One region of the Vibrio syngnathi genome, then DNA from elsewhere that is predicted to be linked to it. Evidence: riboswitches for the same ligand, from Rfam matches in the RefSeq annotation. Region 1 holds a riboswitch; the other holds the start of a gene.

Region 1 (4,734 bases):
TTGTCTGTTGATAAAGGGAGAACCGTTGGATCTTCAGCACCAGGCAGTAGTGCTTTGATTTGCTCTAGCTGAGACGTTGGTGCGTGAAGCATGATGTACTTCGACTCTTTCGCTTGTTGAACACCCTGCATACGAGTCAGTAGTTTTTCAATTAATGCCGTTTTGTCTGCATCGAAATCACCAACACGTTGAATCAGTGTTGCTTTAGATTGGAAGATAGCCTCTGCTTCCTTTAGACCGTTTGCTTCTAGCGTTGCACCTGTAGAAACTAAATCGGCGATAGCGTCTGCTAGACCAGCACGTGGCGCAACTTCAACTGAGCCAGTTAGCATACAAGCGCTGAATTCAACACCCTGCTCGTCCATGTAGGCTTTTAGTAATTGTGGGTAAGTTGTCGCAATACGTTTGCCCGCTAGGTCTTGTGGGCCGTTGTATTCTTCATCTTTGTTGATTGCGATAGAAAGGCGGCAACCACCGAAGTCTAAACGACGTAGTGTACGAAACTCTGATGGCTCTTTTAAAGCAACGCGGTCTAGGCGAACTTCTTCTAGTTCATTCTCACCGATAAAACCAAGGTCAACCACACCATCCATGATAAGGCCTGGGATGTCGTCATCACGAACGAGTAACAAGTCGATTGGCATATTTAGTGAATGAACAACTAAGCGCTCACCCATGATGTTAAATTTCACACCACATTTTTTAAGTAGATCTTGGCACTCTTTACTTAAGCGACCTTTCTTTTGAATTGCGATTCTTAGGCGTTGTGTCTGCATTGCTATATCCCTGTGCAAATATTTGAATTTATTGATTATTTAAAGTGCTAAAACTAAAAAACCCTCGGAAGACTTTGTCGTCCCGAGGGTTTAAATCTAAATTCTTTGACTTAACCTCCGGGAGAATTCTTGCTCCCGGGTATACGTAAATCTCCCCGAAAGACTAGATAGGGTGATGATGGTGATGAATGTTCATTACTAATTTACGCATACTTATCAGCTCTTAGGTTGTTTGCTGTCTTGTCTCCACACTAACTAAGCTGACACCCTTTTTCAACCATTTATTCGAACTTTTTTCACGAAATTTAAAATTAAATTAACGAACACAAAAAAAGGGAGGCAAACGCCTCCCTTCTCATTATTCAATCAAATGATGATTAGCTTTTACACGTTGCCATCTTACAACGTGAGAAATAAGCCAATGCAAAACATACCGCAACAAACGTTAGAGACGCTGCGCCAAATGCAATGCCAGTTGATGATGTCATTCCTAGGGTGATGAAACCAATACACGATACGAACGCCACAGACAGCGCATAAGGGAGCTGAGTCGATACGTGATCAATGTGGTTACAACGCGCACCTGTAGAAGACAGAATCGTTGTATCCGAGATTGGAGAACAGTGATCACCAAATACAGAACCCGCAAGAACCGCACTTAGCATAGGAAGGATTAGCGCGATGTCAGAGGCTGCAGCCATGTCACCCGCAATCGGTAACATGATACCGAACGTACCCCAAGATGTACCTGTCGAGAACGCCATTAGGCCAGCAAGAAGGAACAAGATAACCGGTAGCCAGTGGTAATCGATGTTACCTGTTGCTAGAGAGGATAGGTACGAACCTGTTTTCATGTCACCAATAACAGAACCAATCGTCCATGCAAATACAAGGATAAGGATAGCGCCAAACATTGAGCTTGCACCAATCCACATTGTTCTTGTGATATCAACCAAAGGTAGTTTCTGTTTGAATACCGTTGCTAGCGCAACGAGTAAACCAATCACACCACCGTAAACCAGAGACTTACCTACATCCGTATTTTCAAATGCGCCAAGTAAGTTGAATGCTTGACCATCAGCAGTAAGCGCTTGGCCACCCGTGTAAAGCATTGCAGCAACCGTCGCTACGATTAACGCTACGATTGGCATTACGAGATCAGAAACAGAACCGTTTTCGCTCTCTTGAATATCCAGCTCTTCGTTTAGATCGTGCGCTTGCTTTTGATCATTGTCGCCTTCAAAGCCACGGCCTTGAGAAGCTTCAATCTCATGCTCGCGCATTTTACCAACATCTAAACCAAACCACGCAACAGCAAACACCATTAATAGCGCGAACACAGCGTAGAAGTTCATTGGGATAAGGCGAACGTAAGCACCCAGTGCAGAATACTCTGTCACACCGTGTGTCACTAAGATGCCACCAATGATAGTAATAATGTAAGCACCCCAGCTAGAAGCAGGCATGATCACACACATAGGAGCAGCAGTTGAGTCTAGGATATAAGCTAGCTTAGCGCGAGATACGTAGAAGCGGTCAGTTACAGGGCGAGAGATAGCACCTACCGCTAAGCTGTTGAAGTAATCATCCACAAAGATGAATACACCTAAGAATGCAGCAAGTAGTTTAGAACCACGTTTGCTCTTAACACGAGACTGTGCCCACTCAGCGAATGCGCGAGTACCGCCAGATAGTGTTAATAATGCCGTTGTCATTCCAAGAATAATTAGGAAAGCGACAATGCTCATGTTCCAAGTGTTAATGCCACCATCTTCGATGAAAACACCAGATACTTTAGTAAAGACGTAGCTAGCTGCGTTACCTACTGAGTAGTCAGCAAGTAGAATCGCACCCATAACAATACCGACACCCAAGGAAACTAATACACGGCGGGTAACAATAGCAAGAGTCAAGGCAACCAAGGGAGGAAGCAGCGATAAAGGCGATGTTGCAAAATCTATTAAATTCATGATCTTCAAAAACCAGTTTTTTATTTGGCTAGAGATCTACTGCAGATAAACTTGATACGGCTTATCAAGCTCATGTTGAACTAAGCGAAAGGGAAGTGAACACTTCACCCAACCCTACAGTAGCGCTCCATAGTTTAAAATTAAGACTATGGCAGTGTTGTACCTATTAAGCACAACCCCAGCAAATTGCTTAGATATACAATTTACTTCGGCAATTACACCTTTCATTCCCGTTCATTGGCATCACCCCAACGAAAACTACTCTTTATAATTGCACCTCTACGTGCGGTAACATTATTAACCGTGTAAACCAGAGTTTAACAACAGATTAACCAAAGCACCGCATCAGGTGGCCGCAATTGTACCCATCAAGAGCAACAATGCAACATATCATTCCGAGAAAAATAAGCTTTTTGTTAATGAAGTAATCAATAGAAGAATAGTCAACTTTTACGGATTACTCCACTTAACACATATCAGATATCACCTGTTTTTTTTAAGATATTCTTAATAGTTATTATAAGTTCATTAGAAGTCTATCTTTTCATCTTAAAACACTCGTCTCATTTTCTTATTTAAATAACTAATAGAAGAAATACTATTTGTTTTATTCTTAGGCTCTGTTTATTATTAGGAGGATTATTTAGTTTACCTTGATGGGAAATATCATGTCTGAATTAACAAAAACTCTATTAAATATCCGTAGCCTTCGTGCGTTCTCACGTGAATTAACTCTTGAGCAACTTGAAGAAGCGCTAGACAAGCTGACTATTGTTGTACAAGAACGTCAAGAGTCTGAAGCTGAAGAACGCGCAGCAAAAGCAGAGCAAGAAGCTAAGCTTTCTGCTATCGCAGAACAAATTGCAAAAGACGGAATCGATGTTGCCGATCTTATTGCTGCACTTTCTGGTGAAGCAAAATCTAAAACAACAAAATCTAAACGTGCTCCTCGCCCTGCGAAATACAAATACGTAGACGCGAATGGCGACGAAAAAACTTGGACAGGTCAAGGCCGTACGCCTTCAGCTATCCAAGAACAACTAGATGCTGGTAAATCTCTAGAAGAGTTTGCTCTTTAAGGCATCGAGTTTGCTAAGTGAATAATCAATAACCCACTAAGCAATAGAATTAATATTTAAGTCGACTAAAGTATTATTTACGGCTTCAATATATTCAGAAACAAAAAAGGCTCCTTTCGGAGCCTTTTTTATATTTCTAATAGTGAAATATAAATCAAAAAAATGCCTTATCTTTCCCAGTACGCTTCTTCTAGACTATCTTCTCTTTCAGGAAGGCCTCGAGATAATCGTGGCGAGTGCTGAACTAATACTTCATAACTTGCGCGGTTTGAATATTTACAAACTTGTGAGAAAGAAGAATACGTCAAGAATGAATGCTGATGCTTACTTGAGTTAGGCACATTTTCTTTATGGTACTTATTAGCGGCCATATCATGTAATAGAGCAGACAACGCAGCATCACCGGCACCATTAGTATTCTTAATCTTTTCTGGGCCGCCCATGTAAGGTGCGATATGCGAATAGATTTTCGTTGGATTTTCACATAAATCTTTATGTGCGGGACGACTAAACTCATAACGGTTAAATTCAGCAATCGAGCCTGGTAACAACGGTAATGATGTTTCACGCTTCACTGCATCTTCTGTGTAACCCGCCATAAACAAGCCCACAGGGCCTGCTGTACATAGAACTAAGTCTACCCAATCTAGTGCTTTGTCTGAAGCAGCTAGAGGATCGCTTTCACCAGTTAATGCTTCAGCTTCGTCTTCGTTCATTGCAACAACGGTTACATGTTGTTCAAGGAAATCTTTCCAAAACTCTGGATCATCTTGAATAACGAATTTAGTACCAAGCGTTAAAACAACAGGTACATCGTATTTCTTCGCGTACTCAATAGCTTTCATTGTTGCTTCAGGCATAGGGTCACCTGGTTTACAACGAACTAAATACGCCGTTAATACTAAAGCA
Region 2 (4,734 bases), 820 kb from region 1:
TGCAACCAAAGACGTTGGTGCAACTAACGGAAAAATTTTACTGGCGACCGTAAAAGGCGATGTTCACGATATTGGTAAAAACATTGTGGGCGTTGTCTTGCAGTGTAATAACTACGAAATTATCGATCTGGGCGTGATGGTTTCATGTGAAAAAATCCTTAAGGTAGCCAAAGAAGAAAACGTCGATATCATTGGTCTTTCGGGTTTAATCACTCCTTCATTGGATGAGATGGTTCATGTGGCTAAAGAGATGGAGAGACAAGGGTTTAAACTGCCTCTTCTGATTGGCGGAGCAACCACATCTAAAGCGCATACTGCTGTTAAGATTGAACAGAATTACTCTGAGCCTGTGGTCTACGTAAACAATGCTTCACGGGCAGTGGGTGTGTGTACTTCATTGCTATCTAACGAGCTGAAACCTGCATTTGTCGAGAAATTGGATATTGATTACGATCGCGTTCGCGATCAACACAATCGTAAGAAGCCTCGAACTAAGCCTGTCACGCTTGAAAGAGCTAGAGCTAATAAAGTTGCTATCGATTGGAATGCGTACACTCCCCCTGCACCTGCTAAGCCGGGAGTACATATTTTCAATGATTTTGATGTAGCGACTTTGCGCCAGTATATCGATTGGACTCCATTCTTTATGACATGGTCATTGGTCGGAAAGTATCCAGCAATTCTTAATCATGAAGAGGTAGGTGATGAAGCGAAGCGCCTCTTCAAGGATGCTAACGATTTACTCGACCGTGTAGAGAGAGAGAAATTGCTTGAAGCTCGCGGTATGTGTGCCATGTTCCCTGCTAACAGTGTTGGCGATGATATTGAAGTGTATACCGATGAATCGCGTACTGAAGTATTAAAGGTTCTGCACAACCTTCGTCAGCAAACCGAAAAGCCAAAAGGATTTAACTACTGTTTGTCAGATTACATTGCGCCAAAAGACAGCGGTAAAGCGGATTGGATTGGTGGTTTTGCAGTGACCGGTGGTATTGGTGAGCGAGAGCTAGCTGATGATTACAAAGCGAAAGGCGACGACTATAATGCGATCATGATTCAGGCGGTTGCAGACCGATTGGCTGAAGCGTTCGCTGAATACTTGCATAAAGAAGTGAGAAAGGACATTTGGGGCTACTCGCCAGATGAAGATTTGTCTAACGACGACTTGATTCGCGAGAAGTACCAAGGTATTCGTCCAGCCCCAGGTTACCCTGCTTGCCCAGAGCATACAGAGAAAGGCACGTTGTGGGAGTTAATGGACGTTGAAAAAGCAATCGACATGTCACTAACCACGAGTTACGCAATGTGGCCAGGTGCCTCAGTGTCTGGTATGTATTTCTCACATCCTGATGCCCGATACTTTGCTATTGCACAGATTCAACAGGATCAAGTGGATAGCTATGCCGACCGTAAAGGTTGGGGTATGTTGGAAGCTGAGAAGTGGTTAGGTCCAAACATTAACTAGTTTGAATCTACGACGGTCTTTGATTCGTAAAAATAAAAGGGTTGCTTAAGAGCAACCCTTTTTGTATCTGTCGTTTGGTGATTTTAAACTAATCGAGCAACCGTCGTTTTATTCAAACAGCTCTTGATGTAGCTTTTGAATCGCTAACTTTGAGACAGATTCATCAAGCAAGAAGCATAGGTTGTGTGGGCTCGCTCCGTAACAAATCATACGTAGGTTGAAGTCTTCAAGCGTGCCGAACACCTGCTTCGCATAGCCTTTGCTTTCACTCATGTTGTTGCCAATAAGAGCAACAAGACATAGGTCATGTTCAATATCCACAGAACACAGCTTTTCAAGCTCAATTCGAGCGGCTTCTGGTAGCTGAGGAGCACCACCCGATGTATCTGTTTGATCGAGAGTAAGTGAGACACTGATCTCTGAGGTAGTGATAAGATCGACCGAGATCTTATGTTTAGCCAGGATCTCGAATACTTTTGCTAGGAAGCCGTAAGCATGGAACATGTTAGCGCTACGCAGTGTAACCATGGTTTGGTTGCAGCGCAGGGCCAGCGCTCTGAATAGAGGAGAGCTTTCAACCTGTTGACGAATCCATGTTCCACCGAGCTCTGGTGCTTTTGATGAGCCGACAAAAACCGGGATTTGATGGCGTAGTGCAGGAACTAGAGTCGAAGGGTGTAATATCTTCGCGCCAAAATTTGCCATCTCAGATGCTTCACTGAAGCTGATCTCTGGGATAGGAGATGCTTTCGGTGCGATGCGTGGATCTGTGGTGTAGATGCCTGGAACATCAGTCCAAATTTCTAAACCAATCGCTTGTACCGATTCTGCAATCAGTGCCGCTGAGTAATCACTGCCGCCACGACCTAACGTTGTGGTGTTACCCTCTCTATCGGCACCGATAAAACCTTGGGTAACGACAACTTGTTTTTCGCAAAGTGGAATCAGTTTCTGCTGTGCAAGGGCTGCAATATCTTCCAGTTGTGGTTCTGCTTTACCGAAGTCATCATTGGTGCACATCACTTCTCTGATGTCAAAACGAACCGCTGGTGTGCCACGTTCGCGAATGATTTGAGCGAGGATATGTGTCGACATCAGTTCGCCACATGCGACAAGGTGGTCAGTAAGCTTTGTGCTTACTTGGAATGATGCTGCTTCGGCTGCACTCGCAATATCATCGAGAATGCTATGAACCTCTTTCTCGATACTGCTCGGATCGGCTAACTGAGCAAGAATCGTATTATGAATGTCGGTTAACTGTGTGACTAGTTCTTGGCGACGAGTTTTATCTTGAACACCATTCGCGAGTTCAACAAGCAGATTAGTGACGCCAGAGCATGCGCTACTCACGACCAGTTTCGTATTTGAGTTGTTTTCAATAATAGCAGCACAACGGCTCATTGCTTCAAAGTTGGCAACACTTGTTCCACCAAACTTAGCGACATTAAAAGAACCAGCTACATTAGATGCACTCACGATATATCTCCCACGATTTCCTAAAATAAAATTACTGTTGGGTAATCCAACGTCCGATGTTTTTCGAAGAGAGTATTTAGAGCAAAAAGAGAGGAATTATTAGAATAGTAACCTCAGAAGCTCCTCACCATATAGAAATGGCGACAGTTGCCGGGATTCAGCCCGCTCAACCGATAATAAAGGTCCTGCATCCTTTTATTATCTCGGCACTGCTCCCCATGAATGTTTTGTATTGGAAATGCGGTTCCACAAAACACCTGCCTGGGCAGTGCTCCTCTTCTGCTAGATAGCCATTTCATTGAACGTGTTTGCGCAAATAATGTCAATCCGTAACGTGAGATAATTGAAAAATAATTTTAACAATTATGTGACACTGGTTTGACCTCAATACTTATGGCTAATTGCTGAGGTAATCAATTTGCTTTAGGGTGGATTGTTCACAACATTAACGTAAGGTATGTATATGTCTAATTTAACACTCACTACTGCTATTGATAGCTTTTATCCGCCACACCGAACGTTAATGGGGCCGGGGCCTTCAGACATTTCCCCTCAAGTTTTACAGGCTTTAAGCCGTCCAACCATTGGTCACCTAGACCCGCTATTTATTGCGATGATGGATGAGCTTAAACAGCTTCTCAAATACGCTTTTCAGACGGAAAACGAATTTACGATTGCCGTTTCTGCTCCAGGCAGTGCGGGCATGGAAACCTGTTTTGTTAACTTGATTGAACCTGGCGACAAGGTGATTGTTTGTCGCAATGGTGTTTTCGGTGAACGTATGCGAGAGAATGTTGTGCGTTGTGGTGGTGAAGCGATCCTTGTCGATGATGAGTGGGGCAAACCCGTTTCCGTTAAAAAGGTAGAAAAAGCATTGGCAGAAAACCCTGATGCTGTTGCTGTCGCATTTGTGCATGCCGAGACGTCTACAGGAGCATTATCGGATGCTCAAGCTATTTCAGCAACAGCTCGTCAGTTTGATGCGTTGTCGATTGTGGATGCGGTGACATCATTAGGTGGTGTGCCATTGTTAGTTGATGAATGGCAGCTTGATGCCGTTTACTCTGGCAGTCAGAAGTGTCTGTCTTGTGTACCTGGTTTATCTCCAGTGACGTTCTCTCAACGTGCTGTTGATAAAATGAAAGCACGTCAAGCTCCCGTACAAAGCTGGTTCTTGGATCAGAGCTTGGTATTAGGTTATTGGAGTGGAGAAGGTAAGCGTAGCTATCACCATACTGCGCCTGTGAACAGCCTATATGCTCTGCATGAGTCGTTGGTTTTATTGAAAAATGAAGGCCTAGACAATGCTTGGTCACGTCACTATGCGATGCACCAAAAACTTAAAGCAGGCGTAGAAGCTTTGGGGTTGGAATTTGTGGTTGATGAAGAGAGTCGCTTACCTCAATTGAATGCGCTTTACTTCCCTGAAGGGATTGATGAAGCCAAAATAAGAACGCAGCTGTTAGAAGAATATAACCTTGAAATCGGTGCTGGGCTTGGCTCTTTGGCTGGTAAGGCGTGGCGTATCGGCCTAATGGGTTACGGTGCTCGAAAAGAGAATGTCGCTTTGTGCTTAAAAGCGTTGCAAGATGTTTTAACATAATGGTAATAAATTGAAGTTTAAAAGAAAAGCGCACGAGAGATCGTGCGCTTTTTTGTGCCTAACCGAAAGGTCAGAAATGGTGCTTTAGTTCCGAGAGCTAAACATCACTCAGTAGACGACAGGTTATCTTCTTCTTGTGATACTTTCTTATACTGAACCTTTGAAAAGTCTCGATTTGGGAACAAGAAGC

Evidence for each region. Region 1 has a riboswitch for lysine ahead of K08M4_RS09630 (Na+/H+ antiporter NhaC family protein). Riboswitches for the same ligand answer to the same signal wherever they lie in the genome.
Region 2: another riboswitch for lysine. It lies ahead of lysC (lysine-sensitive aspartokinase 3); the one in region 1 lies ahead of K08M4_RS09630 (Na+/H+ antiporter NhaC family protein).

Annotation. Positions count from the first base shown of each region.
Region 1 covers NZ_CP017916.1:2,108,383-2,113,116, forward strand. Annotated here, with positions in the region: gene hisG (ATP phosphoribosyltransferase) at 1-776, opposite strand, end outside; His leader region at 829-964, opposite strand; gene K08M4_RS09630 (Na+/H+ antiporter NhaC family protein) at 1,154-2,746, opposite strand; lysine riboswitch at 2,859-3,036, opposite strand; gene K08M4_RS09635 (H-NS family histone-like protein) at 3,415-3,825, shown strand; gene K08M4_RS09640 (inosine/guanosine kinase) at 3,993-4,734, opposite strand, start outside.
Region 2 covers NZ_CP017916.1:2,932,835-2,937,568, reverse strand. Annotated here, with positions in the region: gene metH (methionine synthase) at 1-1,465, shown strand, start outside; gene lysC (lysine-sensitive aspartokinase 3) at 1,574-2,941, opposite strand; lysine riboswitch at 3,051-3,228, opposite strand; gene K08M4_RS13225 (pyridoxal-phosphate-dependent aminotransferase family protein) at 3,405-4,544, shown strand; gene K08M4_RS13220 (PglL family O-oligosaccharyltransferase) at 4,649-4,734, opposite strand, start outside.